Regions from separate parts of the Streptomyces sp. NPDC043427 genome, predicted to be linked through region 1. Evidence: predicted binding sites of a transcription regulator. Region 1 holds the regulator's gene; each other region holds the start of a gene.
What was found. Region 1 encodes HrcA, which represses chaperone genes, less so after heat shock. Its sites were predicted from a motif close to TTNGCACTCNGNNNNNCNGAGTGCNAA; they were not measured.
Positions count from the first base shown of each region.

Region 2: the regulator HrcA is predicted to act here: its motif matches at 1,070-1,096, upstream of groL (chaperonin GroEL).
Region 3: the regulator HrcA is predicted to act here: its motif matches at 2,179-2,205, upstream of groES (co-chaperone GroES).

Region 1 is NZ_JBWKCC010000039.1:22,554-32,806, reverse strand. Features, by position in the region: gene AC067M_RS40550 (AMP-dependent synthetase/ligase) at 1-1,072, shown strand, start outside; partial or broken gene AC067M_RS40545 (response regulator) at 1,114-1,532, opposite strand; gene AC067M_RS40540 (SpoIIE family protein phosphatase) at 1,873-3,963, shown strand; gene hemW (radical SAM family heme chaperone HemW) at 4,000-5,232, shown strand; gene AC067M_RS40530 (Uma2 family endonuclease) at 5,333-5,911, shown strand; gene AC067M_RS40525 (DUF3097 domain-containing protein) at 5,889-6,701, opposite strand; gene AC067M_RS40520 (MBL fold metallo-hydrolase) at 6,733-7,458, opposite strand; gene hrcA (heat-inducible transcriptional repressor HrcA) at 7,618-8,634, shown strand; gene dnaJ (molecular chaperone DnaJ) at 8,635-9,771, shown strand; gene AC067M_RS40505 (nitronate monooxygenase) at 10,033-10,253, shown strand, end outside.
Region 2 is NZ_JBWKCC010000004.1:175,207-185,459, forward strand. Features, by position in the region: gene AC067M_RS10470 (MoaD/ThiS family protein) at 1-256, shown strand, start outside; gene AC067M_RS10475 (cold-shock protein) at 689-895, shown strand; gene groL (chaperonin GroEL) at 1,224-2,849, shown strand; gene AC067M_RS10485 (NADH:flavin oxidoreductase) at 3,049-4,176, shown strand; gene AC067M_RS10490 (MFS transporter) at 4,347-5,831, shown strand; gene AC067M_RS10495 (hypothetical protein) at 5,840-6,421, opposite strand; partial or broken gene AC067M_RS10500 (Uma2 family endonuclease) at 6,423-7,068, opposite strand; gene AC067M_RS10505 (hypothetical protein) at 7,288-7,446, shown strand; gene murQ (N-acetylmuramic acid 6-phosphate etherase) at 7,452-8,462, opposite strand; gene AC067M_RS10515 (MurR/RpiR family transcriptional regulator) at 8,510-9,430, opposite strand; gene AC067M_RS10520 (hypothetical protein) at 9,486-9,869, shown strand; gene AC067M_RS10525 (DUF4031 domain-containing protein) at 9,866-10,150, shown strand; gene AC067M_RS10530 (GNAT family N-acetyltransferase) at 10,132-10,253, opposite strand, start outside.
Region 3 is NZ_JBWKCC010000002.1:725,681-735,933, forward strand. Features, by position in the region: gene groL (chaperonin GroEL) at 1-1,596, opposite strand, end outside; gene groES (co-chaperone GroES) at 1,724-2,032, opposite strand; gene AC067M_RS07130 (hypothetical protein) at 2,305-2,568, shown strand; gene AC067M_RS07135 (polysaccharide deacetylase family protein) at 2,581-3,408, opposite strand; gene AC067M_RS07140 (polysaccharide deacetylase family protein) at 3,405-4,343, opposite strand; gene AC067M_RS07145 (class I SAM-dependent methyltransferase) at 4,434-5,618, shown strand; gene AC067M_RS07150 (RNA polymerase sigma factor) at 5,689-7,020, opposite strand; gene AC067M_RS07155 (YciI family protein) at 7,068-7,424, opposite strand; gene AC067M_RS07160 (MFS transporter) at 7,491-8,975, opposite strand; gene AC067M_RS07165 (TetR/AcrR family transcriptional regulator) at 9,097-9,774, shown strand; gene AC067M_RS07170 (glycoside hydrolase family 10 protein) at 9,799-10,253, opposite strand, start outside.

The DNA.
Region 1 (10,253 bases):
TGTGGACAAGATCATCGAGAATCTTCCGGTCGTGCAGCCGACGTACATGGCGGCTGTGCCGCGCATTTTCGAGAAGGTCTACAACGGCGTCGCGGCCAAGGCGCGCGCGGGCGGCGGGGCCAAGTACAAGATCTTCCAGTGGGCGGCGGAGGTCGCTCGCGAGTACGCCAAGGCGGCGCAGGACAACTTCCGGCGTACCGGGACGGCCTCCGTGCCGTTCGGACTCGGGGCAAAGCACAAGGTCGCCGACGCGCTCGTCTACGCCAAGCTCCGCGAGGCCTTCGGCGGCAGGCTCCGCGCGTGCGTCTCCGGCTCGGCCGCCCTCGCGCCGGAGATCGGGTACTTCTTCTCGGGCGCGGGGATCCACATCCTCGAGGGGTACGGCCTCACGGAGTCGTCGGCGGCCTCTTTCGTCAACCCCGGCGAGGCCTACCGCACCGGCACGGTCGGCAAGCCGTTTCCCGGCACCGAGGTCCGCATCGCGGACGACGGGGAGATCCTGCTGCGGGGCCCCGGCATCATGGAGGGCTACCACAAGCTGCCCGAGAAGACCGCCGAGGTGCTGGAGTCGGACGGCTGGTTCCACACCGGGGACATCGGTGAGCTCTCACCCGACGGCTACCTGCGGATCACCGACCGCAAGAAGGACCTCATCAAGACGTCCGGCGGCAAGTACATCGCGCCCGCGGAGGTCGAGGGGCAGTTCAAGGCGGTGTGCCCGTACGTCTCCAACATCCTCGTGCACGGCGCGGACCGGAACTTCTGCACGGCGCTGATCGCTCTGGACGAGCCGTCCATCCTGGGGTGGGCCGAGGAGAACGGGCTGGGCGGAAAGTCGTACGCGGAGGTGGTCGCCGCACCGGCGACCGTCTCGCTCGTCCAGGGATACGTCGAGGAACTCAACTCCGGGCTTCAGAAGTGGCAGACGATCAAGAAGTTCCGGCTGCTTCCCCGGGATCTGGATGTGGAGCACGGGGAGATCACGCCGAGTCTGAAGTTGAAGAGGCCGGTCGTGGAGCGGGAGTACAAGCACCTGATCGACGAGATGTACGCGGGCGCGCGCGAGGCGTAGGGGGCGGGTCAGTTGCCTTGCCCCTTGCCCATGAGCCGGCGGAGCTCTCTCACCTCGTTGCGCAGCTCCTCCAGTTCCAGGAACACCCTCACCTTCGCTCTCAGCACCCACGGGTCGAACGGCTTTCTCACGAAGTCGGCCGCTCCCGTGGCGTAGCCGCGGAAGGCGTAGCCGGCGTCGTCGGCGGCGCCGGTGAGGAAGATGATCGGGACGTCCTTGGTCTGGTCGAGGCGTTTGATGTGGGCGGCGGTCTCGAAGCCGTCCATGCGGGCATGTGGACGTCGAGGAGGACGAGGGCGAAGCGGCGGCGGAGGAGGGCCTTCATGGCCTCCTCGCCGGAACGGGCGCGGACCAGGGGCTCGTTGAGGGAGGCGAGGACCGCCTCCAGGGCGATCAGGTTGTCCTCCATGTCGTCGACAAGGAGAATGCCGGCGCGGTCGTCGCCCGCTCGCTCACCCATGGGTCGCCTCCTGCTCCGTTCCTTCGCGGTGAGCGGGAGCGCCCAGCGCGCCGCCAGTCCGAAAACAGGCCGCCCTGACCCGGGCCGGCCGAGAGCCGCTCGTCGAGTCGGCCGTACCGCACCGGTTCGTGCTTGACACGCCGCGCCTTCGCGGTGAGCAGTGGACGCAGGTCGGATGCTCGAATCCGGTCCTCTTTCTGTCCGTCTTCGAGCACACGCGTAGCACTGTTCTCACTCATGACAGCCCACTTCGGTAACTCGGCGCTTATGGGCGCGGCCAGTCTGTAACTCTGTCCGCATCGTCCGAGGCGTATTCCTCCGAACTGCTCGGGAGCTGTCCATGAGGGCCATTCCGACGCAACGGGAGACCGTTTCCCTTGCTTCAGATGTGCCTGCGCATGCCGCTGAGGCGCCCACGCACCCGCGTGCGCAGGCGCGCACGGCCCTGTCCGGAAGCTCCCTCGCGCCCGGATACGCCCGCGCACTGCTGCGCGCCGCGCTGGAGGAGTGGACCGACCTCGGCCTGCCCGGGACCGAGCACGTCAGCGGACGTCTGGTCGAGGACGCGATGCTTGTCGTCAGCGAACTCGTCACCAACGCCGTCGTCCACGCCGGCACCGACGTCGAGCTGATGTGCGGCCTGGAGGAGACGGGCGCGGTGGTGGTGGAGGTCTCCGACCACCACCCCTCGCGCGCCCCGCACGACGGCGCCCCCGAGACGCCCTACGACACCCCGGAGTACGGGCGCGGCCTGCGGCTCGTCTCCGCGCTCTCCGAGACCTGGGGTGTCACCTTCCGCAAGGGCGCCAAGACGGTGTGGGCGCGGGTACCGGCGGAGGGGGAGGCGCACGCCGAGGACGTGGCGGAGGGTGCGAGCGGGCTGAGCGGGGCGTACGCCGGTGCGATGGAGACGTCCGGTGCGGTGGAGATGTTCAGCGCCGCGCACACGCCGGTGTACGCCGGGAGGGGCGCCGGTGTGCACGCCCCCGAAGCTCACCAGGACTTCGATGTCCCGCAAGCCCCCGAACTTGCCCAGGCCTTCGATGGCCCCCATGCCTCCCATGCCCCCCACGCCCTCGGAACCCCAGCGGGCTGGGACGCCTTCGCACCCCGCCGAGCCCCCGAGCGCGACTGGCTCAACCGCGGCGCCCTCTCCTTCCTGGCCGAGGCCTCCGACCTGCTCGCCGGGCAACTCGACGAGGACCTCGTGGCCGCGCTCACCGCCCAGCTGATCGTGCCGCGCCTCGCCGACTGGTGCGCGGTGTGGCTGGAGGACGAGCTCAGCGGCCGCGGCGGCTGGACGGGGGACGGCACCGTGGGCCCGGGGCCGCGCCTCGCCCGGGTCTGGCACGGGAGCGAGAACCGCATCGAGGAACTGCGCCGGACCCTGGAGAAGGACCCGCCGCGCCGGCCCGACGCGTTACGGTCCGGGCCCGTGCCGTTCCCCTGGCCCGGTGAGGCGCTCGGCGCGGCCGGAGAGGACGGCGCGGCCCTCGCGTACCGCCTCGTCGCGGGCGGCCGCCCGCTCGGCACGCTGGTCATCGGGCGGGCCGCGACCCCGCGCTTCCCCGACGAGGTCACCGGCCTCGTCGAGGACCTCGGCCGCCGGGTGGCGCTCGCCATCGGCGCGGCCCGCCAGTACGCCCGCCAGGCCACCATCAGCGCCGTACTCCAGCGCGGCCTGCTGCCCGGCGCCGTCGCCGAGATACCGGGGGTGCGCAGCGCCCTCGTCTACGAGCCCTGCGACAAGGGCGGGCCCAGCGGCGACTTCTACGACCTGTTCCCGGCCGGCGACGGCCGCTGGTGCTTCGCCGTGGGTGACGTCCAGGGCAAGGGGCCCGAGGCGGCCGTCGTCATCGGCCTGGCCCGCCCCTGGCTGCGGCTGCTGGCCCGCGAGGGCTACGGCGTCGCCGACGTCCTCGACCGCCTCAACCAGCTCCTCCTCGACGACGCCACCGAGGCCGCCGACGCGGCGGCCCGCGCGCTCGTCGGCCCCGCCGTGCCCGGCGACGGCCCGCAGACCCGGTTCCTCTCCCTCCTCTACGGCGAGCTGGCCCCCTTCGAGGGCGGCGTCCGCTGCACCCTCGCCTCCGCCGGGCACCCCCTGCCGTTACTCCTCGGACCGGACGGCAGCGTCCGTACGGTCGCGCAGCCGCAGACCCTGCTCGGGGTCATCGAGGAGGTCACGTACACCTGCGACACCGTCGAGCTGCGGCCCGGCGACAGTCTGCTGTGCGTCACCGACGGGGTGACCGAGCGGCGCTGCGGCTCCCGCCAGTTCGACGACGGCGACGGCCTCGCCGCGGCGCTCGCCGGATGCGCGGGCCTGGACGCGGAGCTGATCGCGGACCGGATCAAGCGGCTGGTGCACGAGTTCGGCGGGCAGCCGCCGGAGGACGACCTGGCGCTGCTGGTGCTGCAGGCCGAGTAGGACGAGCGACAGGCCGGGTGCTGGACAATGGAAGGCATGCCTTCCGCACTCCCCGACGGCGAGCCCGTCCCCGACGACGGCGCACTCCCCGCGCACGCGCTCACCGGCGCCGCCGCGCGCCCCCTCGGGTTCTATCTGCACGTCCCGTACTGCGCGACCCGCTGCGGCTACTGCGACTTCAACACCTACACCGCCACCGAGCTGCGCGGCACCGGCGGCGTCCTCGCCTCCCGCGACAACTACGCCGACACCCTGATCGACGAGATCCGGCTGGCCCGCAAGGTCCTCGGCGACGACCCGCGCGAGGTCCGTACGGTCTTCGTCGGCGGCGGTACGCCGACCCTGCTGGCCGCGGACGACCTCGTACGGATGCTGGAGGCGGTCCGCGACGAGTTCGGGCTGGCGGCGGACGCGGAGGTCACGACGGAGGCGAACCCCGAGTCGGTGGACCCGGCGTACCTCGCGCGACTCAGGGACGGAGGCTTCAACCGGCTCTCCTTCGGGATGCAGAGCGCCCGGCAGCACGTGCTGAAGATCCTGGACCGCACGCACACGCCGGGTCGCCCGGAGGCGTGCGTGGCGGAGGCCCGGGCGGCGGGCTTCGAGCACGTGAACCTTGATCTGATCTACGGCACGCCGGGGGAGTCGGACGACGACTGGCGGGCGTCGCTCGAGGCGGCGCTCGGGGCCGGCCCGGACCACATCTCGGCCTACGCGCTGATCGTCGAGGAGGGTACGCAGCTCGCCCGCCGCATCCGCCGCGGCGAGGTCCCGATGACCGACGACGACGTGCACGCCGACCGGTATCTGATGGCGGACGAGATGCTGTCGGCGGCCGGTTTCGACTGGTACGAGGTGTCGAACTGGGCCACGTCGGACGCCGGCCGGTGCCTGCACAACGAGCTGTACTGGCGGGGCGCCGACTGGTGGGGCGCGGGCCCCGGGGCGCACTCCCACGTGGGCGGGGTGCGCTGGTGGAACGTGAAGCATCCGGGGGCGTACGCGGCGGCGCTGGCCGCCGGCCGTTCCCCAGGTGCGGGTCGTGAGCTGTTGTCGGAGGAAGACCGCAGAGTGGAGCGAATCCTGCTGGAGTTGCGGCTGCGGGAGGGCGTGCCGTTGGAGCTGCTGCGGGAGGAGGGGCTGAAGGCTTCACGTCGGGCGCTGGGCGACGGGTTGCTCAAGGAGAGGCCGTACAAGGAGGGGCGTGCGGTGCTCACCTTGCGGGGGCGGCTGTTGGCGGACGCCGTGGTGCGGGATCTGGTGGACTGATCACCCGGCGGAGTGAATCGGTGCGGAACGCCGGTTCGGTCCCTAACCTGGTTCGTAGGCTGCCGTTAAAAGTACGCGGCGGATGTGGAGGGCCACGGAGATGACCGCTGTGGACGAGCGTGGGATGACCAAGTACTTCGAGGAGCTTGAGCCTCCCGAGGGCGTCAAGGTCGAGCTTCTCCGGGGGGAAATCGTGATGATGGCCAGCCCTGATCTGGTGCACAACATGATCGTGGAAGACGTGCTGGATCAGATCCCACGGAAGCGTTGGTCCCGCCTGCAGACCCAGGACGTCGACATCCTCGATGAGGCCAGTGAGCCGGTACCGGACCTGGTGGTTGTCGAGCGCGATGTCATGCCCGCTTCGGGACGGCTGTTGCCGTGCCACCTGATCACGATGGTCGTCGAGGTCGTCTCCAAGACCAGCGTCCAGCGAGACTATGAAATCAAGCGGTCGATCTACGCCGCCGGCGAAGTGCCCGCCTACCTCATCGTGGATCCGATCATGGCCCAGTGCGTCCTGCTGACGAGGCCTGTTGGGAAGGGAGAGGATGCCGACTACCAGCGGCAGCAGATCACCAGGTTCGGGGCACCACTACCGCTGGAGGAACTCGGGCTCGAATTGGACACCACCGAGTTCGGAACCTTCCCCAACGTCAGGCCCCACCGCTACCCGTGACAAAGTCGATCAGTTCCTCCACCCTCCCCAGCAACTCCGGCTCCAGGTCCCGGTAAGACCGCACCCGCCCGAGAATCCCCTGCCAAGCCGCGCCGGTGTTTTCCGGCCACCCCAGCGCCCGGCACACCCCCGTCTTCCAGTCCTGCCCGCGCGGTACGCGCGGCCACGCCTCGATGCCCAGGGACGACGGCTTCACCGCCTCCCAGACGTCGATGTACGGGTGTCCCACCACCAGCGCGTGCTCACTCGTCACCGACTCGGCGATGCGCCACTCCTTCGAACCCGGCACCAGGTGGTCCACCAGCACCCCCAGTCGCGCGTCCGGCCCCGGGCCGAATTCGGCCACGATGGCGGGCAGGTCGTCCACGCCCTCCAGGTACTCCACGACCACGCCCTCGATGCGCAGGTCGTCGCCCCAGACCTTCTCGACGAGTTCCGCGTCGTGCCGGCCCTCGACGTAGATCCGCCCGGCGCGAGCCACCCGCGCGCGTGCGCCGGGGACGGCGACCGAACCGGATGCCGTACGGGTGGGACGTACCGGAGCCGATGACGGCGGACGCACGAGCGTCACCACCCTGCCCTCCAGCAGGAACCCCCGCGGCTCCAGCGGGAACACCCGGTGCTTGCCGAAGCGGTCCTCCAGGGTGACGGTGCCCGCCTCGCAGCGGATCACCGCGCCGCAGAAGCCGGTGCCGGGCTCCTCGACCACCAGGCCCGGGTCCGCCGGTACCTCGGGCACGGGCTGGGGCTTCTTCCACGGCGGGGTCAGATCCGTCGAGTACTGGCGCATTCGGATGACGATAGGAGAACCCGCCCCACGATCACCGCGACACGCCGAAACGCGCCGCCAACGCGTCCCGCTGCGCCCGCACGAACGCCGCGTCCACCACCGCTCCGTGACCCGGCACGTACAGCGCGTCCTCACCGCCGAGGTCGAGGAGCCGGTCGAGGGCGGCCGGCCAGTGGGCCGGTACGGCGTCGGGACCGGCCTGGGGCTCGCCGGACTCCTCGACGAGGTCACCGCAGAAGACGACCTCCGGGGCGCCGGGGACGAGCACCGCGAGGTCGTGGGCGGTGTGCCCGGGACCGACGTTCGCGAGCAGCGCCTGGCGGCCGTCGCCGAGGTCGAGGGTCCACTCGCCGGAGACGTGGTGGTGGGGCCGGACGAGGGTCTCCACCGCCTCGTCCGCCGCCGACGGGTCCAGGCCGTTGCGCAGGGCGTCCGTGCGCAGCTCCGCACGCCCCTGCGCCAACACCGTGTCGAGGCCCACCGCGCCGAAGACCTCCGCGCCCGCGAACGCCGCCGCCCCGAAGACATGGTCGAAGTGGGGATGGGTGAGAGCGAGATGAGTCACACGTCGGCCGGCCAGCTCCTGGGCCGCGTACCGCAGCCGCGCCCCCTCCGCGAGACTCGACCCCGCGTCGATCACCAGGACCGCGCGAGGCCCGACGACCAGCCCCGCCGTGCAGTCCCACCCGGGCAGCCGACACCGCCCCACCCCGGCCGCCACCCGCTCCCAGCCCAGCTCTTCCCAAGTCACGGTCATACGGCGACGCTAGCCCGGAGCACTCTCCAGCGTGCGGTGCCGGGTACCAGCCTTGCCCCGGGTGTACCCCCCAGCCGTACACTGGCCGGGGAACGCTGGCACTCGCACGCGCAGAGTGCCAGGCGGATGTCGAGGGGACGAGTACGGGAGGTGCGCGCGATGCTGAGTGAACGCAGGCTCCAGGTGCTGCGCGCCATCGTCCAGGACTATGTGGGCACCGAGGAGCCGGTGGGCTCGAAGGCGCTCACCGAGCGGCACAACCTCGGCGTCTCCCCGGCGACGGTCCGCAACGACATGGCGGCCCTGGAGGACGAGGGGTACATCGCCCAGCCGCACACCAGCGCCGGGCGCATCCCCACCGACAAGGGCTACCGGCTGTTCGTCGACAAGCTGGCCGGCGTGAAGCCGATGACCGGGCCCGAGCGGCGCGCCATCCAGAACTTCCTCGAGGGCGCTGTCGACCTCGACGACGTCGTCGCCCGTACGGTGCGGCTGCTCGCGCAGCTGACGCGGCAGGTGGCCGTCGTGCAGTACCCGTCGCTGACCCGTTCGACCGTGCGGCACGTGGAGCTGCTCTCGCTCGCCCCCGCGCGCGTGATGCTCGTGCTGATCACGGACACCGGCCGGGTCGAGCAGCGGATGGTGGACTGCCCGGCGCCCTTCGGCGAGGCGTCCCTGGCGGACCTGCGGGCGCGGCTGAACAGCCGGGTCGCGGGGCGCCGGTTCACCGACGTGCCGCGACTGGTCGAGGACCTCCCGGAGGGGTTCGACGTCGAGGACCGCGGTACGGTCACGACGGTGCTCTCCACCCTGCTGGAGACGCTTGTCGAGGAGAACGAGGAGCGGCTGATGATCGGCGGCACCGCCAATCTCACCCGCTTCGGACATGACTTTCCCCTCACCATCCGGCCCGTCCTGGAGGCCCTGGAGGAGCAGGTCGTGCTCCTCAAACTCCTGGGCGAGGCGGGAGATTCGGGCATGACCGTACGCATCGGTCACGAGAACGCCTACGAGGGGCTCAACTCCACGTCTGTGGTGTCGGTCGGTTACGGTTCGGGCGGCGAGGCAGTCGCCAAGCTCGGCGTGGTCGGACCGACCCGCATGGATTACCCGGGAACGATGGGAGCGGTACGCGCAGTGGCACGGTACGTCGGACAGATCCTGGCGGAGTCGTAAGTGGCCACGGACTACTACGCCGTTCTCGGCGTGCGCCGCGACGCGTCGCAGGAAGAGATCAAGAAGGCCTTCCGGCGGCTCGCGCGCGAGCTGCACCCGGACGTCAACCCCGATCCGAAGACCCAGGAGCGGTTCAAGGAGATCAACGCCGCTTACGAGGTGTTGTCGGACCCGCAGAAGAAGCAGGTCTACGACCTCGGCGGCGACCCGCTGTCACAGGCGGGCGGCGGTGGCTCGGGCGGCTTCGGCGCCGGTGGCTTCGGCAACTTCTCCGACATCATGGACGCCTTCTTCGGTACGGCGTCCCAGCGCGGCCCGCGCTCGCGTACGCGGCGCGGCCAGGACGCGATGATCCGGCTGGAGATCGAGCTTGACGAGGCGGCCTTCGGCACGACCAAGGACATCCAGGTCGACACCGCGATCGTCTGCGCCACCTGTAGTGGTGAGGGCGCGGCGCCGGGCACGACCGCGCAGACCTGTGACATGTGCCGCGGCCGCGGTGAGGTGTCGCAGGTGACGCGGTCCTTCCTGGGCCAGGTCATGACCTCCCGCCCCTGCCCGCAGTGCCAGGGCTTCGGAACGGTCGTCCCGACGCCGTGCCCGGAGTGCGCGGGCGACGGGCGCGTGCGTTCGCGTCGCACGCTGACGGTGAAGATCCCCGCCGGTGTCGACAACGGCACGCGCATCCAGCTCGCGGGCGAGGGCGAGGTCGGGCCCGGTGGCGGTCCCGCCGGTGACCTGTACGTCGAGATCCACGAGCTGCCGCATGCCACCTTCCAGCGGCGCGGGGACGACCTGCACTGCACGGTGACGATCCCGATGACGGCGGCGTCTCTCGGCACGAAGGTGCCGCTGGAGACGCTGGACGGCCTCGAGGAGGTCGACATCCGGCCCGGCACCCAGTCCGGCCAGTCGATCCCGCTGCACGGCCGGGGCGTCACCCACCTGCGGGGTGGCGGCCGGGGCGATCTCATCGTCCATGTCGAGGTCACGACGCCGACGAAGCTGGATCCTGAGCAGGAGCGGTTGCTGCGGGAGCTGGCCAAGCTGCGGGGCGAGGAGCGGCCGCAGGGGCAGTTCCAGCCGGGGCAGCAGGGCCTGTTCTCACGGCTGAAGGACGCGTTCAACGGGCGGTGACGCGGGCTGTGGTTGGTGCTGGGGGGGGCCGGGGGTCGGCCCCCGGGTGGGCACAGTCAGCCGGGGCAGCAGGGCCTGTTCTCACGGCTGAAGGACGCGTTCAACGGGCGGTGACCGTGGTGCTGGGGGCTGCGCCCCCAGACCCCCGTTCGGCCCTGAACGGACCTCGTCCTCGAAAGCCGGACGGGCTGTCTTCACTTGGCCTGTGCCAGAGAGGCGGCCCGATTCGGTCCCGTCCGGAGGACGTGACAACATGCCGTCATGTCCTCCGCGCTGACCGATCTCTTTCCCCAGCCGATCGTGCAGGCCCCCATGGCGGGCGGTGTCTCCGTGCCGCAGCTCGCCGCCGCCGTCTGTGAGGCGGGCGGGCTCGGGTTCCTCGCCGCCGGGTACAAGACCGCCGACGGGCTGTACCAGGAGATCAAACAGCTGCGGAGCCTCACCTCCCGGCCCTTCGGCGTGAACCTCTTCATGCCGCAGCC
Region 2 (10,253 bases), on a different contig from region 1:
CCCCACCATCCTGCGCACCTACACCGGTGGTCAGGCCGAGGTCGCCGCCGAGGGCGCGAACCTCGGCGAGGTCATCGCCGACCTGGAGAAGAACCACACGGGCATCGCGGCCCGCGTGCTCGACGACCAGGGCAAGCTGCGCCGCTTCGTCAATGTGTACGTCAACGACGACGACGTCCGCTTCGAGCAGGGGCTGGAGACGGCCACCCCGGACGGTGCCGGTGTCTCCATCATTCCGGCGGTCGCCGGAGGCTGATCATTACCTTCGGTAACATCAGTTACCGAGAGTTCATCGAATTGCCCCCTCCGTGAGAGAAGCGGAGGGGGCAATTCTGTGTGGTTGAGCGCGGTACAGTTGGGGAACACGCTGTTTTCCGCGTACCGAACGCCTCTGTTTTACGGCTCCACATGCGATGAGAAGTAGCCAAAGTGTGGGGTTCTTTTGCGTCATTTGCTCCTTTTGTGGAGCCCGACTTGCCCTGAATTCTGGCGAATTCTCGGTAAATTCCCGACCGGCCATGCCCGGAATTCTCGTCCGATTGACCTGTTGCAGACGGCAGTTGGACAGATACATTCGGCCGCGGTCGACGCGTTCCGGCGCACGCCCCCAACCAAGGCGGGGGGTGAGGTCTGACCCGGATCCGCGAAGTGTGGATCTGTGCAAGGGCCAGTAATAGGGGAGTTAGGCATGGCTCAGGGCACCGTCAAGTGGTTCAACGCGGAGAAGGGGTACGGCTTCATCGCGGTCGACGGTGGTGCGGATGTTTTCGTCCACTACAGCGCGATTCAGATGGACGGCTACCGCACCCTGGAAGAGGGTCAGCGGGTCGATTTCGAGATCTCGCAGGGCCAGAAGGGGCCGCAGGCGGACATGGTCCGACTCGCGACCGGCTGAAGCACGCGCCGACGCAGCGTCGTTCTTCTGAACATCTTCGAAGGGCTCGTACCTCCCGGGGTACGAGCCCTTCGGTCTGCCCCGACGCGCCGCCGGGCGCCACGGCACCCGGCGTTCACCTGCGGATCCGGGGAAGGCGCTTGCACTCGACAGGGGCGAGTGCTAATCATTGCGTTAGCACTCTGAAGGTGAGAGTGACAACGAAGGACCGGGTCGGTGAGGCCCGCACGCCAGGTGGGGCAAGGAACCACGAGGCAGGCGAGCCGTCCGTCGCGGGCGCGGGCGCGGTCCGAAGGAATCACCCCCAGTCCTGGAGGGACCACTTCACATGGCCAAGATCATCGCGTTCGACGAGGAGGCGCGGCGCGGCCTCGAGCGCGGCATGAACCAGCTCGCGGACGCCGTGAAGGTGACGCTCGGCCCCAAGGGCCGCAACGTCGTCCTCGAGAAGAAGTGGGGCGCCCCCACGATCACCAACGATGGTGTCTCCATCGCCAAGGAGATCGAGCTCGAGGACCCGTACGAGAAGATCGGCGCCGAGCTGGTCAAGGAAGTCGCCAAGAAGACGGACGACGTCGCCGGTGACGGTACGACCACCGCGACCGTTCTCGCCCAGGCGCTGGTCCGCGAGGGCCTGCGCAACGTCGCCGCCGGCGCCAACCCGATGGCCCTGAAGCGCGGTATCGAGAAGGCCGTCGAGGCCGTCTCCGGTGCCCTGCTCGAGCAGGCGAAGGATGTCGAGACCAAGGAGCAGATCGCCTCCACGGCCTCCATCTCCGCCGCCGACACCCAGATCGGCGAGCTCATCGCCGAGGCCATGGACAAGGTCGGCAAGGAAGGCGTCATCACCGTCGAGGAGTCCCAGACCTTCGGTCTGGAGCTGGAGCTCACCGAGGGTATGCGCTTCGACAAGGGCTACATCTCGGCGTACTTCGCCACCGACATGGAGCGTATGGAGGCCGTCCTCGACGACCCGTACATCCTGATCGCGAACTCCAAGATCGCGAACGTCAAGGACCTGCTCCCGCTCCTGGAGAAGGTCATGCAGTCGGGCAAGCCGCTGCTGATCATCGCCGAGGACGTCGAGGGCGAGGCCCTGTCGACCCTGGTCGTCAACAAGATCCGCGGCACCTTCAAGTCCGTCGCCGTCAAGGCCCCGGGCTTCGGTGACCGCCGCAAGGCCATGCTCGGCGACATCGCCATCCTCACGGGCGGCGAGGTCATCTCCGAGGAGGTCGGCCTCAAGCTGGAGAACGCCACCATCGACCTGCTGGGCAAGGCCCGCAAGGTGGTCATCACCAAGGACGAGACCACCATCGTCGACGGCGCCGGCGCCTCCGAGCAGGTCACCGGCCGCGTCAACCAGATCCGCGCCGAGATCGAGAACAGCGACTCGGACTACGACCGCGAGAAGCTGCAGGAGCGCCTGGCGAAGCTCGCCGGCGGTGTCGCGGTCATCAAGGCCGGTGCCGCCACCGAGGTCGAGCTCAAGGAGCGCAAGCACCGCATCGAGGACGCCGTCCGCAACGCGAAGGCGGCCGTCGAGGAGGGCATCGTCGCCGGTGGTGGCGTGGCGCTCATCCAGGCGTCCTCCGTCTTCGAGAAGCTGGACCTCGAGGGTGACGAGGCGACCGGCGCCAACGCCGTGAAGCTCGCGCTGGAGGCCCCGCTGAAGCAGATCGCCGTCAACGGTGGTCTCGAGGGCGGCGTCGTCGTGGAGAAGGTCCGCAACCTCCAGGTCGGCCACGGCCTGAACGCCGCGACCGGTGAGTACGTCGACATGATCGCCGAAGGCATCATCGACCCGGCGAAGGTGACCCGCTCTGCCCTGCAGAACGCCGCCTCCATCGCCGCGCTCTTCCTCACCACCGAGGCCGTCATCGCCGACAAGCCGGAGAAGGCGGGCGCTGCCCCGGCCGGCGGCGGCATGCCGGGCGGTGACATGGACTTCTGATCCTCCCCGAGGATCGGAAACGTCCCTTCCGTGCCGAGGGCGGCACTCCCTGGAAACAGGGGGTGCCGCCCTCGGGCGTGTCCGGGATCACATCGCGTTTCGCCCCGCACCGGGATGGAGGCGGCGCGCGCGGTGGTTGACGTAGGCGATCACTTTATTGCATGTGCACATACCAGTTGGTACCGACGAGGAGTCCCGAGTGACCGCCACCCCGACCCCCGCCTCCCGCGCCGCCGAGATCCTCTCCCGGCCCGTGTCCATCAACGGCCTGACCGTCCCGAACCGCATCGCGATGGCGCCGATGACCCGGATGTTCTCCCCGGGCGGCATCCCCGGTGAGGACGTGCGCTCGTACTACGCCCGCCGCGCCGCCGCAGGCGTCGGCCTGATCGTCACCGAGGGCACCTACGTCGGCCACGCCTCCGCCGGACAGAGCGACAGCGTCCCCCGTTTCCACGGCGACGAGCAGCTCGCGGGCTGGGCGAAGGTGGCCGAGGCCGTGCACGCGGCCGGCGGCACCATCGTCCCCCAGCTGTGGCACATCGGCATGGTCCGCCGGCAGGGCGAGCCGCCCTTCGCCGACGCCCCTGCCGTCGGCCCCTCCGGCCTGCGCACCGACGGTACCGAGGGCACCGGCAAGGCGATGACCCAGCGCGACCTCGACGACGTCATCGGCGCGTTCGCCGAGGCCGCCGCGGCCGCCGAGCGCATCGGCTTCGACGGCGTCGAACTGCACGGCGCCCACGGCTACCTCATCGACCAGTTCCTCTGGTCCGGCACCAACCGCCGCACCGACGCCTATGGCGGCGACCCCGTGGCCCGTACGAAGTTCGCCGCCGAGATCGTCGCCGCCGTACGCGAGACGGTCTCGCCGGAGTTCCCCGTCATCTTCCGCTACTCCCAGTGGAAGCAGGACGCCTACGACGCCCGGCTCGCCGAGACCCCGGAGGAGCTGGAGGCCATCCTGACCCCGCTCGCCGCGGCCGGCGTCGACGCCTTCCACGCCTCCACCCGCCGCTACTGGGTCCCGGAGTTCGACGACTCCGACCTCAACCTCGCCGGCTGGACCAAGAAGCTGACCGGCAGGACGGCCATCACCGTCGGCTCGGTCGGTCTCGACGGTGACTTCATCAAGGGCTTCCAGGGCGAGGGCTCCCCGGTCAAGGGCATCGACGACCTCCTCGACCGCCTGGAGCGCGACGAGTTCGACCTGGTGGCCGTGGGCCGCGCCCTGCTCCAGGACCCGCAGTGGGCGGCGAAGGTGCTGGGCGGTCGACTGGACGAGCTCAAGGCGTACGAGCCGTCGGCGCTGCAGACGCTGAGCTGAGCTGCCGGGCCCGTGCCGGGCCGGGGTGCCGCGACAGCGGCGCTCCGGCCCTTCTTCGTGGGTGGCCCGTTGTTCCTGGAGGCCCTTGGTTAAGTCAAGCAAGTGACTTAAGGTTGCCTCGGTCAAGTACAGGGCTCTTCTCATGCCGCCCCACCGACGGAGGCCCCGCCATGTCCGACGCTCCTGCCCGCCCCACCGGGGCCGGGGGGTCAGCCCCGCCGAGGTCGAACGCGGTGGTGGCGGTCCTGGCCCTCGCCGGAATCGTCGTCTCGCTGATGCAGACCCTGGTCATCCCGATCGTCCCCGAGCTGCCGAAACTGCTGAACGCCTCGGCCTCGGACACCGCCTGGGCGGTCACCGCCACCCTCCTGGCGGCCGCTGTCGCCACGCCGGTGATGGGACGCCTCGGAGACATGTACGGCAAGCGCCGCATGCTGCTGGTCAGCGTGGCCCTGCTGGTCACCGGCTCGGTCACGGCCGCCCTCAGCGAGTCCCTGATCCCGATGATCACCGGCCGCGTACTCCAGGGCCTGGCCTCCGGTGTCATCCCGCTCGGCATCAGCATCATGCGCGACGAACTGCCCGCCGAACGCCTCGGCTCGGCCACCGCGCTCATGAGCACCGGCCTCGGCGTCGGCGGCGCCCTCGGCCTGCCGGCCGCCGCGCTCATCGCCGAGAACTTCGACTGGCACGTGCTGTTCTGGACGTCGGCCTGCCTCGGCGCCGTCGCCGCCGTGCTTGTCGTCCTCTTCGTGCCCGAGTCCCAGGTCCGCACCGGCGGCCGCTTCGACCTGGTCGGCGCCGTCGGCATGGCGACCGGCCTGGTCTGCCTGCTGCTCGCGATCTCCAAGGGCGCCGACTGGGGTTGGACCAGCCCCACCACGCTCGGCCTGTTCGGCGCCGCCGTGCTCGTCCTGCCGGCCTGGGGCTGGTGGGAACTGCGCGTCCGGGCCCCGCTGGTGGACCTGCGCACCACCGCCCGCCGCCAGGTCCTGGTCACCAACCTCGCCTCGATCGCCGTCGGCTTCGCGATGTTCGCGATGTCCCTCGTCCTGCCGCAACTGCTCCAGCTGCCGGAGGCGACCGGCTACGGCCTCGGCAGGTCGATGCTGGCCTCCGGCCTGGTCATGGCCCCCTCCGGCCTGGTCATGATGGCCACCGCCCCCGTCTCCGCCGCCGTCTCCAAGGCCAAGGGACCCAAGGTCACGCTGATGACCGGCGCGCTGATCGTCGCCGCCGGCTACCTCATCAACATCGCGCTGATGTCACAGGTCTGGCACTTCGTCCTCGTCTCCTGCGTGATCGGCGCCGGCATCGGCTTCACCTACGGCTCGATGCCCGCCCTGATCATGGGCGCCGTCCCCGCGTCCGAGACGGCGGCCGCGAACAGCCTCAACACGCTGATGCGGTCCATCGGAACATCGTCGGCCAGCGCCATCGCCGGTGTGATCCTCGCTCAGATGACCACGAACTTCGGCGGCTTCGCCCTGCCCTCGAAGGACGGCTTCCGCACGGTCCTGGCGATCGGCGCGGGCGCGGCGCTACTGGCCTTCGCGGTGGCGTCGTTCATCCCGCGCCAGCGGCAGGAGCCGGGGCAGGGAGCGCCCGCTGCCGGGGAGCCGACGGGTGCGGGGGCGTCGGCGGTGAAGGCGTAGGAGAGGCCTCAGAGGTTGCCCATGGGCTCGATGTCCACCTGCACGGGCGTGCCCCACACCCGCAGCACCTCGTAGTCGGTGAACTCGTGCACGAGCCGGTACGCCATCGCGGGCCGGGATCCGCGCCGCTGGGCGGCGATGTAGAGCTCGGCCTCGCGCCGGTCCCGGCGGGGCGTACCGCACAGCTGCCACTCCCGCCCGTTCCACAGCTCCGGCAGCCACCGCTGCTGGGGCTGGGGGCGGTCGGCGCTGGTGCCGTAACGGGACGGCGAGGGGGAGGGCGTCTCGGCGGCGCGGGGCGGCGGCCCGTACGCGCCGTTGAACTCCGACCGCCGGGCGGCGCGGCGCCGCGTCTCGCACAGCAGGCACAGGTCGGGGGCGGCCTCGTCGACGGGCCCGTTCGGATGCTCGGCGCACCGGGTGGTGGGCGCGGCGCTGGTCACACTCTCGTCCAGCAGATCCAGCGCTCGCCGCAGATCGGCCTTGACCTCGTGCAACTTGGCGTCCGGGGTGTCGGCGCCCAGGGCGTCGCCGTGCTCCCCGAGGAGACGGAGGGCGCGGCCTAGGGCGGTGAGCTGGGCGTGGTTCATGTCAGCCGGCGTAGTCCTTGAGCTTCTCGGTGTCGAGGCTGATACCCACGGGGGTGGGCAACTCGACGGTGGCTCCCCAAGGGTAGGCCGGGGACTGCTGGTAGCGGCCGTCCTTCGGCTCGTGGAAGACGGTGAGGGTGTGGGTGTCGCGGTCGATGAGGAGGTACACCGGGATGTCGGCGGCGGCGTAACCGACGGGCTTGTCGATGCGGTCACGCTTGTCGGTGTCGCGGTCGTGGGAGGTGATCTCCACGACCATGAGGACCCCACCGGTTTCAGACCACTCGCCGTCTCCCCTGAGGTGGTCCACCGGCACGAGGGTCCCGTCCGGCCGGGCGCGGCCTTTGCGATATGCCTCGGCCTTGACACCGGACTCGGGCACGAGGTCCAGGTCGGGACGGTGCTGCATGCACTGGCGAAGCAGAGAAAATCGAACGGTGGTTGCCGTCCGGCATCGCCTTGACCTCTACTTTTCCGTTGATGTACTCGAGCCGCACGCTCTCCGGCGCCGCGGCGGCAAGCTCCTCGAACTCCTCCACATCGAGCGGGCCGTGCCGGACGCACAGCCTTCCGCCGAGAAACTCCAGCCTGTTCCGCAGCTCCCTCGGTGCTCGGCGGACGAGTTCCTCGAAGTCCTCGACGGACATCTGGGGACGTTCGGCGGTGTCAGGGGTCATGGCGTCGCCTCCTCCCCTCCGTCGTGCCCCGGCGCGGTCTCGTCGGACCGTGGGTGCGGTCATGTGGGTGTCCTTTCGCGTCGCGGGACCGAGCGTGAACGGCCCAGAGCAGCGCGCATCCGGGCTGCGTGGGCGCGGACGTCCGGGGCGGGCTGGAGCGCACTGGTGCGCAGCTCGGGGCTTTTGTGGATGGCCGCCTTCGGTGGCATGGCCTTCACGGGCCTCGGCTTCGGCCTCGTCCTCGCCACCCACTCCTACGCGACCCGCACGAGACCCGTCTGCGCCGATGCCGATGCTCCGGTGTCGCCGGCCTGGGACGGCGGCCACAGCCGACCAGGACCCGGGTGACTTCGTCAGGTGGATCGCCCAGGTGCCGGGCTACCGACGGAAGTAACCCCGAAGCGCGCTGCTCGGCCGGTTTCCGTCCCCGTGCTGGTCGTCAGCGCCAGCGCCACGCGCAGTCGGCCGCCCGATTCCTCCAGAAGCCGGGCGGCCGTCGGGCCGTCCACGCCCGCCAGCAGCGTCAGGATCGCGTTCTTCACCTCGCCGTCCGTCGCCGCCAGCGCCGCCTCGATCTCCTCGTCCGCGGCGCCGGTCGCGAGGGCGACGATACGGCGGGAGCGGGCGCGCAGCTTGTCGTTGGAGGCGCGGACGTCGACCATCAGGTTCCCGTACGTCTTGCCGAGGCGGATCATCGTGATCGTCGAGATCATGTTGAGCACCAGCTTCTGCGCGGTGCCCGCCTTCAGCCGGGTGGAGCCGGTGAGCAGTTCGGGGCCGACGACGACCTCGATGCCGTGCTCGGCGGCGGCGGCGAGCGCGCTGCCCGCGTTGCAGGCGAGCCCGATGGTCAGCGCGCCCCGGGCTCTGGCGTGTTCCACGGCGCCGATGGCGTACGGGGTGCGGCCGGAGGCCGAGACGCCGACCACCGTGTCGTCGGCGCCCACGTCGATCGCGTCGAGGTCGGCTTGCGCCAGTTCCTTCGAGTCCTCCGCGCCCTCCACGGAGGTGACCATGGCCTGGGGGCCGCCCGCGAGGAGTCCCACGACCTGCCCGGGCCGCGTGTTGAACGTCGGCGGACACTCGGACGCGTCCAGCACACCGAGCCGCCCCGCCGTTCCGGCGCCGGCGTAGATCAGTCGGCCCCCCCGCGCCATCCGCTCCGCCACGGCGTCGATCGCGGCGGCGATCTCCGGCAGCCGCGCGGCCACGGCGGCGGGCACGGCGGTGTCCTCGGTGTTCATGAGGCGGGCGATGTCGAGGGTGGGGAGCTGGTCGATGTCGGCGAGGTCGGGGCGGAAGGCCTCGGTGGTGAGCGCGTCCAACTCGGGGCGGAGGTCGCGATGGTGGGAGGGGGAGGTCATGGGGCGGCTCTTCTCAACGTCGGTGTCCTGTCCTGCCAGGGGGCGGTCTAGCGGCGATGCCGGTGCGCCAGCGCCTCGTAAGACGCCGCCAGCGCCGGTCCCGCCGTCTCGTACGTCCGCTGCGCCACCCCCAAGAACAGACAGTCCACGACCAGCAACTGACTGGTCCGCGAGGACATCGCCGCCGGCCGCAGCTCGCTCTCGCGGGCCGTGGAGGTCGTGAGGATGTGGTCGGCGTACTGGGTGACGGGCCCGCCCGGCCGCCCGGTGATCGCGACGGTGGTCGCCCCGTGCTCGAAGGCGACCCGGAGTGGCTCGATCACGTCGCCGGTCGACCCGGAGTGGGTGATCGCGACGGCCACGTCACCCGCCCGCAGCTGCACGGCGTTGGTGACGGCGAGGTGGGGATCGCTGTGCGCGTGGGCTATCAGCCCTATGCGCAGGAGCTTTTGGGCGAGGTCCTGGGCGACGAGGCCGGACGCCCCGATGCCGTACACGTCGATCCGTCGTGCGGTCGCCGCCGCGGTGACCGCCGCGTCGAGCTGCCCGATGTCGAGGCCGGCCGCGGTGTCGGCGAGGGTCTGCTGCTCGTCGTAGGCCAACTTGGCCACCACGTCCGCGAGGGGGTCGTCGACCGAGATGTCCGTCGTGAGGGCGGGTGCGCGGCCGGACTGCTGCTGGGCGGCGAGGCCGGCGAGGGCGAGGCGCAGGTCGCGGTAGCCGGGGTAGCCGAGGACACGGGCGGTGCGCACGATGGTGGCCTCGCTGGTGCCGGTGCGTTCGGCGAGGCCGGTGACCGTGAGGGCGGCGCAGCCCGCCGGGTCGCTCGCGACGGCCTCGGCCACGCGCTGCATGGAGCGGGTCATGGAGGGAGCGAGCGTGCGCACCTTGGCCGCGAGGGCGGCTGGGGCGGGCGGCGCGCCTCCGGGACCACTGTCCCCGAAAATTTCCTTCATGTCACGGGTCACATATGAAAGGTATTTTCGGACCCGTGTGGTGGTCAAGAGTGCGCACAATGGGTGCATGGACCCCATCAGCTCTCTGGAGCAGGCGTTGCACGCGGCGCGCGCCCTGGTGCTCGCCGATCTCGCCGCGAGTGAGGTCGCCGCGGCCGACGTGGTGTCCATGGTCGAGGACTCGGTCGTGCAACGACGCTGGTGGGTCGAGCAGTGGCCGGAGGGTGCGCCGTACGTCGCCGGGCTGGTGGCACAGGACGTACAGGACGCGCTGCTTGAGGCGTACGGGCGCTGGCCGCTGTGCCCGGTGTGCGGCTCCGGTGATCCGCACGCCCTCGACGTCGAACCGGAACTCGGTCCCGATCCGCACTGGGTGTGTCACAAGGCGGGCGTGAAGGTCGCGGCGGTCGGCGGGCTGGGGTCGGCGACGGGCGGGGCGTCCTCGTCGTGACCGTCTACATCGACCCTCCGAGCTGGCCGGGTCACGGCCGGATGTGGTCCCACCTCGTCAGTGACGTTTCTTACGAGGAACTGCACCTGTTCGCCGCGGAGATGGGCGTGCCCCGGCGGGCCTTCGAGCGCGACCACTACGACATCCCGAGCCATCGGTACGCGGACGCCGTGCGGGCCGGCGCGGTGGAGGTCAGCAGCCGCGAGGTGGTGCGGCTGCTGCTCGGTGCGGGGCTGCGCAGACGGCGCAGCGATCAGCGCAGTCAGCCGCGCAGCTCGTAGAGGACCTCCGTCTCGTCCACTCCGTCCGTCCCGGATGCTCCGGCCTCGACGAACCCGGCGCGGGAGACCACGCGCTGCGAGGGGGTGTTGCCGCGGTCGATGA
Region 3 (10,253 bases), on a different contig from region 1:
AGCGGCCGGCTCTTCCTCTTCCTTCTTCTCGACGACCAGGGTCTCGGTCGTGAGGAGGAGGGAGGCGATGGAGGCGGCGTTCTCCAGGGCGGAGCGGGTGACCTTCACCGGGTCGATGACGCCGGCCTTCACGAGGTCGCCGTACTCACCCGTCGCGGCGTTGTAGCCGTTGCCCTTCTCGAGCTCGGCCACCTTGGAGACGATGACGTAGCCCTCGAGGCCGGCGTTCTCGGCGATCCAGCGCAGCGGCTCGACGGCGGCCTTGCGGACGACCGCGACACCGGTGGCCTCGTCGCCGGTCTTGTCGAGGTTGCCCTCGAGGACCTTGACGGCGTGGACCAGCGCGGAGCCACCACCGGAGACGATGCCCTCCTCGACCGCGGCGCGAGTCGCGGAGATGGCGTCCTCCAGACGGTGCTTCTTCTCCTTCAGCTCCACCTCGGTGGCGGCGCCGACCTTGATCACGCACACGCCGCCGGCCAGCTTCGCGAGGCGCTCCTGGAGCTTCTCGCGGTCCCAGTCGGAGTCGGTGTTCTCGATCTCGGCCTTGATCTGGTTGACGCGACCCTCGACGTCCGCCTTGTTGCCGGCGCCGTCGACGATCGTGGTGTCGTCCTTGGTGACGGTGATGCGGCGGGCGGAGCCGAGCACGTCCAGGCCGGCCTGGTCGAGCTTGAGGCCGACCTCCTCGGAGATGACCGTGGCGCCGGTGAGCACTGCCATGTCCTGCAGCATCGCCTTGCGACGGTCACCGAAGCCGGGCGCCTTGACGGCGACGGCGTTGAAGGTGCCGCGGATCTTGTTCACGACCAGCGTCGACAGGGCCTCGCCCTCGACGTCCTCGGCGATGATCAGCAGCGGCTTGGAGGCACCCGCCTGGATGACCTTCTCGAGCAGCGGCAGCAGGTCCTGGATCGAGGAGATCTTGCCCTGGTTGATGAGGATGTAGGGGTCCTCCAGGACGGCCTCCATGCGCTCCTGGTCCGTCACGAAGTACGGCGACAGGTAGCCCTTGTCGAAGGCCATGCCCTCGGTGAAGTCCAGCTCAAGACCGAAGGTGTTGGACTCCTCGACGGTGATGACACCGTCCTTGCCGACCTTGTCCATCGCCTCGGCGATGAGCTCGCCGACCTGCTGGTCCTGGGCGGACAGCGCGGCCACGGCGGCGATGTCGGACTTCTCGTCGATCGGGCGGGCCGAGGCGAGCAGGTCCTCGGACACGGCCTTGACCGCCGCGTCGATGCCCTTCTTCAGCAGAGCCGGGGAGGCACCCGCGGCGACGTTCTTCAGGCCCTCGCGGACGAGCGCCTGGGCCAGCACGGTGGCGGTGGTGGTGCCGTCACCCGCGATGTCGTTGGTCTTGGTCGCCACCTCCTTCACCAGCTGCGCACCGAGGTTCTCGTACGGGTCGTCGAGCTCGACCTCGCGGGCGATGGTGACGCCGTCGTTGGTGATGGTGGGGGCGCCGAACTTCTTGTCGATGACGACGTTGCGGCCCTTGGGGCCGATCGTCACCTTGACCGTGTCGGCAAGCTTGTTGACGCCGCGCTCGAGGGCGCGACGGGCGTCCTCGTCGAACTTCAGGATCTTCGCCATGGGAGCGTAGCCCTCTCGGAAAAATGGGAACGAAAACGAACTGCGCCCCGGGCGCCCGGCTGATTAATGGTCGCGGGGGCCAGGGGCGCAGATCAAAGCAATGTGCTTCGGTATGAAGCCGGGTGAACTACTTCTCGATGATCGCGAGCACGTCGCGAGCCGAGAGGACGAGGTACTCCTCGCCGTTGTACTTCACCTCGGTGCCGCCGTACTTGCTGTACAGCACGATGTCGCCGGTCTTGACGTCGAGCGGAAGGCGCTCGCCGTTCTCGAAGCGGCCCGGGCCCACGGCCAGGACGACGCCCTCCTGGGGCTTCTCCTTGGCGGTGTCCGGAATGACCAGGCCAGAGGCCGTGGTCTGCTCGGCGTCCAGCGGCTGGACCACGATGCGGTCCTCGAGCGGCTTGATGGCAACCTTGGAGCTGGTGGTCGTCACGATCCGACCTCCCCCTTCGGAGATCTCACGGGGTTAACTGTCTGAGGTGGCGACCAGGTCGATCCGTCGTCGCGGGTGCCGGACCTGCCCGTCGCGTTGTTGGCACTCTCCAGGGGGGAGTGCCAGAGCTGAGACTATGACCGCGATTAGCACTCGGTCAAGCGGAGTGCCAATCCCCGCGGGGCGCGGCGCGCTTTCCGGTTGACCCGAGCGTCCGGTGGCCTGTGTCGGTGCGGCGGTCACGGGCGGGCCGATTTTCGTACCGTTCCCCCATGACGTCTGGATCTTCGCCGGCCGACGGCTGCGTCCTCGCCGTCCTGATGGTCGCGGAAGTCGCCTTCGGGTACGTCTTCGCGCTGCTCTTCGCGATGGCGGGGCATCCGACGGGGATGCTGGCATGGCTGGGCGTGATGGGGCTGGTGGCTCTCGGAAGTGCCACCCTCCTGTTCCGGCGCGGGTACCCCGGCGCCGGGGCCGGGCAGGTGGTGGCGGCTGGGCTCTTCCTGGCCCTCGCGGTGCTGGTGCAGGCCGGCTGAAGTCGCCCGGCGCTACAGGTAGTCCTCCAGCCGTCCCACCGTCAGTCCCCTCCCCTGGATCTCCCGCAGCAACCGGGTCGTCCGTTCCCGCAGGGTCGGGCCGGTCGCGTCGCCGGAGGCCACCGAGACGATGTCGCCGGGGCGCAACCGGCGCTCGCCGTCGGCGAAGACGGGCTCACCGTTCTCCGTCGAGACCCGCCACAGCACGACCGCCGCGATGCCGCAGTCGGCGGCCGCGCGCAGGGTGGTCGTGTCGTACGTGCCGTAGGGCGGGCGGAAGAGGCGGGGGCGCAGGCCGAAGCGGGACCTGAGTTTGTCCTGCTGGCCGCAGATCTCGGCGCGTTGCCCGGCGTAGGGGAGGCCGCGCAGGGAGGGGTGGTCGAGCGTGTGGTTCTGGATGGTGGCGCCGACGGAGCGCAGGCGCGCGAAGTGGCCGTAGCCCGGGCCGACGACACTGTCCGTGAGGAACATGCTGACCGGAAGCCGCAGTTCGCGGACCATGTCGACGAACCGGGGGTCCCGTTCGGAGCCGTCGTCGTAGGTCAGGAACACGACCTTGTCGCGGGTCGGTACGTGGTCGACGACGGGTGGGAGGCCGCCGCGCCCCGCGTCAGCGCCACCGGCGACGGCCCGTGCCGGTGGCTCGGGGGCGGGGGGCAGCGGAGCCACCAGGCCCCAGCGGGCGTACGGGCGCTCTCCGGCCGGGTCGTGCGGCCGTACGCGCTGGGCCGCCTTCTTGCCCAGCCTCTCGATCGGGTCGACGGACTGGGCGCAGCCGGTGAGGAGTACGGCGGCCGCCAGCACCCCCGCCCCAAGCCCCCGCAGCCGTGGCCCCCTCACAGGTAGTCCTCGAGCCGGGCCACCGCGTACCCCTGCGCCGTGACCTTGTTCAGGAACCGGCGGATCATGTCGGGCATCGTGCCCTTCCAGTCGCGCCGGCCGCGGAAGTGGCTGAGGACGATGTCGCCGGGATGGAGGCCGCTGTCCCACTCGCGGTACTCCCAGTGGTCGACGAAGACCTCCTCGTCCCACAGGGGCGCGTACTTGATGCCGCAGGTCTTCGCCGCGCGCAGGGTGGCCTGGTCGTAGTTGCCGAAGGGCGGGCGGAAGAGGGTCGGGCGCTTGCCGTAGCGCTTCTCGATCACGTCCTGCATGCCGCAGATCTCGCGCTTCTGGCGGGCGTAGGACAGCCCGGGCAGGTAGGGGTGGTGCAGGGTGTGGTTGCTCAGGGTCACTCCCCCGGCCTGCATCCTCGCGAAGTAGCCGTAGTCCTCCTTCACCAGGTAGTCGCTGAGGAAGGCGGTGTACGGCACCTTCAGCTCGCTCATCATGCGCAGGAACGCCGGGTCCTTCTCGGCGCCGTCGTCGATGGTGAGGAAGACGACCTTCTGCTTTGTGGGGACCGTGGTGAAGACGGGCGGCAGGTCCAGTTCCTCGTGGTCGTCGACTTCGAAGCCCTCGCGGGTGGTGATCCTCGGCTTCTTCGCGGGCGGCGGCGGGGGAGTGAGCGGGACCCGCCGCAGTCCCCAGCGCCTGGCCGCGGCGACGCGGGCCTTGTACGCGGCGCGCAGTTCGGTGGCGTAGGCGTCGAGGGCGCGGGCGGCGGGGGCCTGGAGGCGCTGCTGTTGGCCCGGGGCCGGGTGGGTGTCGGTGCCGTCGGCGGGGGCATGGCCGCAGCCCGAGAGGACGGTCGCGGCGGTGACGGCGGCGAGGACACCACGGCTCACCCCGCGCCGACACGCCAGATTTTTATCGTTTTGTACGACCACTCGCATGGTGCCGGATCCTCGCAGCCCCCGCTCCGGAACCCTCCCCGACACCGCGGGCGCGGGCACGCCATCCACCGACTGGCCCACAATGACCCGGTGAACGACCCTCTCCTCGCCTTCGCCGCCCTGCTCGCCCCAGAGGGCCGCGCCCTCCTCGACGAGGTGCGCGGCACCGACCCCGCCCAGGAACTGGCCGTCGCCACCCGGCTGCGCCGCGAGCACCCCGCCGAGCTGGTGTCGGCGGCGCTCGGTCAGGCGCGGCTGCGGCAGCGGGCGGCGGCGAAGTTCGGGGCCGAGGACGCGGAACGCATGTTCTTCACGCCGAACGGGGTCGAGCAGTCGACGCGGACGAGTGTCGCCACGTACCGGGCGGACTGTTTCCGTGCGACGGGGGTTCGGTCCGTCGCCGACCTGTGCTGCGGGATCGGCGGGGACGCGATCGCGCTGGCCCGGGCCGGGATCCAGGTGCTCGCCGTGGACCGGGATCCACTGACGGCGGCCGTGGCGCGCGCCAACGCGGAGGCGCTGGGGCTGGGGGACCTGATCGAGGTGCGGGAGGCCGATGTCACGGAGGTGGACACGGAGGGCTACGACGCCGTGTTCGTGGACCCTGCGCGGCGCGGCGGACGCGGGCGGATCTTCGACCCGGAGGCGTACGCGCCGCCGCTGTCCTGGGCGGTCGAGGCCGCCCGCAGGGCACCCCGGGCCGCCCTGAAGATCGCTCCCGGCATTCCGCACGAGATGATCCCGCCCGACGCCGAGGCCGAGTGGATCTCGGACCGGGGCGACGTCAAGGAGGCCGTGCTGTGGTTCGGCGCCGCGGTACCCGGCGCGCGGCGGGCGATGCTGCTGCCCTCGCTCGCGGCCGTGCGGGCCACACCCGACACGATGCTGCCCGACCCCGAGGTCCGGCCCGTCGGACGGTACCTGTACGAGCCCGACGGCGCCGTCATCCGCGCCCACCTGGTCGCCGAGGTGGCCGAGGAGGTGGCGGGCGGGCTGGTCGACGCGACGATCGCCTATGTCACGTCCGACGAGCTGCGGGCGACCCCGTACGCCACCGCCTACGAGATCACCGACCGACTCCCCTTCAACGTCAAGAAGCTGAAGGCCCTGCTCCGGGAGCGGCAGGTCGGCGTCCTCACCGTGAAGAAGCGGGGGTCGGCGGTCGAGCCCGAAGAGCTCCGGCGCAAGGTGAAGCCCCAGGGGCCCAACTCGGCGACGGTGTTCCTGACCCGGGTGGCGGGGGCGCCGACGATGCTGATCGGCCGACCCGCCTAGGGTCTTTCGTTTGGATCAGGCCGGATCAGGGAGCGGGGCCCGCGAGCCCGGCATGATCCGAACAGCACACCTAGGGCGTGTTTCCCACCACGCCCTGACCCGCAGCCGAGGCCGCGCGTCTCAACAGCAACTCCCGCTCCCGTTCATTGCGGGCCAGTTCCGCCGCCCGTTCGAACTCCGCGCGCGCCTCCGTCGTACGGCCGAGGCGCTGGAGGAGGTCACCGCGGACGCTGGGGAGCAGGTGGTAGTCGCGGAGGGCCGGTTCGGTGGAGAGGGTGTCGACGATCTCCAGGGCCGACGCCGGGCCGTCCGCCATCGACACGGCGACCGCCCGGTTGAGTTCGACGACCGGGGAGGGCGCGCGGGCGGCGAGAAGGCCGTAGAGGGTGGCGATGGTCGCCCAGTCGGTCTCCTCGTAGGTGTACGCGTGCGCGTGGCAGGCGGCGATCGTGGCCTGGAGGGCGTACGGGCCCGGGGCGCCCGTGGAGGTGGCCTCGGCGCGGGTCAGGGCCGTGACGCCTCGGGCGATGAGCCTGCGGTTCCAGCGGCGGCGGTCCTGGTCGGCGAGGAGGATCGGTTCGCCGTCGGGGCCCGTGCGGGCGGCGGTGCGGGACGCCTGGAACTCCAGCAGCGCGGCCAGGGCGTGCACCTCGGGTTCCTTCGGCATGAGGGCGGCCAGCTGCCGGGCCAGCCGCAGGGCGTCCTCGCACAGCGCCGGACGCAGCCAGTCGTCGCCGGCGGTGGCCGCGTACCCCTCGTTGAAGATCAGGTAGATGACGTCGAGGACCGAGCCGAGGCGGGCCTCGCGGTCGGGGCCGTACGGCACCTCGAAGGGGACGTTCCTGGCGGCGAGGGTCCGTTTCGCGCGGACGATGCGCTGGGCGACCGTCGCCTCCGGGGCCAGGAAGGCGCGGGCGATCTCGGGCGTGGTCAGGCCGCCGAGCAGGCGCAGGGTGAGGGCGATGCGGGCCTCGGCGGACAGGACGGGGTGGCAGGCGGTGAAGACCAGGCGGAGCAGGTCGTCGTCGATGTCGTCGGGGTCGTAGGAGGCGGCGGGTTCCTCCGGGGGCGCCGCGGTCTCCAGGTCGCGGCCGATCTCCGCCAGCTTGCGGGCGTAGTTCTCCCGGCGGCGCACGAGGTCGACGGCGCGGTGCTTGGCGGTGGCGGTGAGCCAGGCTCCGGGGTTGTCCGGCACCCCTTCCCGCGGCCACCTCTCCAGCGCCGCGACCAGGGCGTCCTGTGCGAGTTCCTCGGCGATGCCGACGTCACGCACGACGCGGGCGACGGCGGCGATGACACGCGGGGACTCGATACGGAAGACGGTCTCGATGGCGCGGCGGGCGTCCGGGCCGGAGACGGATTCGGTGGCACCGCGGGCGTCCGCGGTGGGCTGCTGTTCCACAACCCACCATCGAACACCCCGGACGGCACACCACCAAGCGGAACCCGTCAGCCCTCCATGATCTCCCGCACCTCACAGGTCACGGTCCACTTGTCCTCGTGCACCTTCAGGAACCGCTTGGTCCACTCGAGCGCCTCGGCCTGGTCCTTGCACTGCATGATCGCGTAGCCGCCGACGGCCTCCTTGGTCTCGGTGAACGGCCCGTCGGTGACGGAGATCGCGCCGCCCTCGTAGTGCACGCGGGTGCCCTGGGCGGTCGGCGTCAGCCCGGCGGTCTCCAGCATCACGCCGGCCTTGGTCATCTCCTCGATCAGCTCGCCCATCCGCTGCATCAGCTCGGGGCTGGGGCCCTCGGCGGGGGCGGTGTTCTCGTCGACCCTCACGAGCGACAGGTAGCGGGGCATGGTGCCTCCTCAGGAACGGTGACCCGTACGGTGACGAGTCTCGCGGGCGGGGCCTCTCCCCGCCTCTCACCTGTACGTCGAACGGGAGACATCCGGATCGACACGCTCACCGGATTTTTCCGGCGAGTTCTCTCCGGTGGGTGTTTGCGCAGGTAGCGGCCCCCTCACGCGCCTGCCGTACAGCGCACCGGCCGCCACCGCGGCCACCGCCAGCAGCACCGCCGACACCCAGTACGCGGCCGCGTACCCGTCGACGAGCCCCTGGGCCCCGCCCGCTGAGTCACGGGCCGCGGCGACCGTCACCAGCACGCCCAGCCCCACAGCCCCACCGACCTGGCGGGAGGTGTTGAGCAGCCCGGAGGCCATCCCCGTCTCCTCGGGGGCGACCCCCGCCGTGGCGGCCGTGCCCAGCGGTACGAAGCACATGCCGATGCCGACGCTCGCGACCGCCGACGGCCCGAGCACGGAGAGCAGGAAGCCGCCGTCGACCGCGACCGCCATCGCGAACCACGCGATGCCCGCCGCCCCGAGCAGTCCGCCCGCCACCAGCAGCGTCCCGGCCCCCAGCCGCCCGACCGCCCGGGCGGAGACCGCCGTACCGACCACGACGCCCGCGCAGAACGGCAGGAACGCGCACCCGGCGGCGGTCGGCCCGTAGGCGAGGACCTGCTGGAGGTAGAGGGAGGTGAAGTAGAAGGCGGCGAACTGGCCCGCCGACATCAGCAGGGCGAAGACGTTGGCGGCGAGCACCGGTCCCCGGGTGAGGAGCCCGAGCCGCAGCAGCGGCTGTGACACCCGGGTCTCGACCACCGCGAAGGCGGCCAGCAGAACCACGGCGGCGCCCAGGACACCCGCCGTCTGCCAGGCCGCCCAGCCATGGGTCTCCGTGCGTACCAGACCGAGCACGAGCAGCGTGGTCCCGGCGGTGGCCAGCAGCGCGCCGAAGAGGTCGAGGCGGGGGCGGGCACCGGGGCGCCGGTCGTCGGCGGGAACGGCGAGCCGGGCGAGGGGCAGGGCGAGCGCCACCACCGGCACGTTGACGAGCATCACCGCCCGCCAGCCGGCCCAGTCGGTGAGCAGTCCCCCGGCGAGGACCCCGACGGCCCCGCCGAGCGCCCCCGCGGCGCCCCACAGGCCCAGGGCGCGCGAACGGGCGGGCCCGGCCGCGTAGGTGACGGTGATGAGGGTGAGCGCGACCGGCGCGAGCGCGGCGGCACCGGCGCCCTGCGCGGCCCGTGCGGCGACCAACTGGCCCGGCGCCTGGGCGAGTCCCCCGACCAGGCTCGCGAGGCCGAACACGGCGAAGCCGGTCACCAGGACCCGCCGTCGGCCGACGACGTCGGCGAGCCGTCCGCCGAGCATGAGCAGCCCGCCGAAGGCCAGGGCGTAGGCGTTGACGACCCAGGCGAGCGATTCCGTGCCGAAGCCCAGGCCGCTGCCGATGTCCGGCAGGGCGACGTTGACGACGGACATGTCGAGGGAGACGAGGAACTGCACGGTGAGCAGCACCGGCAGTAACCAACGCGAGGCGTGCGTCTGCGAGTTCAGCATGCCCAGCACATTAATATACGCGTACAGAAAATTGCTATACGCGTACAGAAAAGGACGAGGGAGGGGGAGGAGGAGAGGAAGAGGAAGCGGAGAGCGAGGAAGAAAGAGCAAGGAGGGGGAGGTGGAGAATGCTCGGGTGACAGGCAACGGGCAGAAACGGGCGGCGGGTCGGCCCCGGCGCATCGAGCGGCAGCAGATCGTGGACGTGACGCGGCGGATCATCCAGGAGGAGGGCGTCGAGGCGCTCTCCATGCGCCGCGTCGCCAAGGAGGTCGGCGCCACCCCGATGGCGCTCTACCACCACGTGCGCGACAAGGACGAACTGCTGATGCTCACCCTGGCGGGCGTAGCGGCGACCGTCCCGCGCCCCGACCTGCCCGAGAACCCACGCGACCGCATCGTCGCCACCGCCGTCCACATGCACGCCGCACTGAGCGGGATGGTGTGGGTCGTCGACGTGCTGAGCAGAGGTGACCTCACGGACAAGAGCGCGCTGTGGATGACGGAGGAGATCGTCGACTCGGCCATCACCTGCGGCCTGACCCCGGAGGCCGCGATCCATGCGTACCGCACGATCTGGTACGTCGTGTACGGCGCCCTGGTCTTCCGTCGCGCCGAGGACCGGCGTGCCGCGGACCCGGGCCGCAAGCCCTTCTTCCCGTCCCTCGTCACCGTGGACGACGCCGGTGAACTCCCCCGCCTGACAGCCCTGTCGGCGCAGTGGGGGGACGTGACGGCCTCCTACGACGTCGCCGCGCAACTGGAGGCCGTGGTGGACGGCCTCCTGTCGCGCGGGTGAGGGAGGGCGGCGGCCCTCCGGAAGTCAGCCCAGCGTCACCGTCGGCACCGGATTGCTGCCGCTCCACGACGCGTTGAACCCGAAGCTCACCGAACCGCCGCTGGGAACCGTCCCGTTGTACGAGGCGTTGGAACAGGTGACCGCCGCCCCCGACTGACTGCACGTCGCGTTCCAGGCCTGTGTGATCCGCTGCCCCGCTCCGTAGGCCCAGCTCACCTTCCACGACGAGAGCGAGGCACCCGAGCAGGAGATCGTCACGCTCCCGGTGAACCCGGTGTTCCACTGACTGCCCACGCTGTAGGTCGCCGTGCACGCCCCGGTGGGCGGCTCAGTGGTCGTGTCGCCGCCGAGCGCCTCGGCGATGCCGTAGTAGGCCGGTTTGGGCGCGTAGTTCGCGTCGTACGGCGTCGCCGCCCCCTCTCCCGGGAAGGTGCTCTCCACCCAGGAGTCGGAGTCGGTGAAGCCCCAGACGGTGAGGT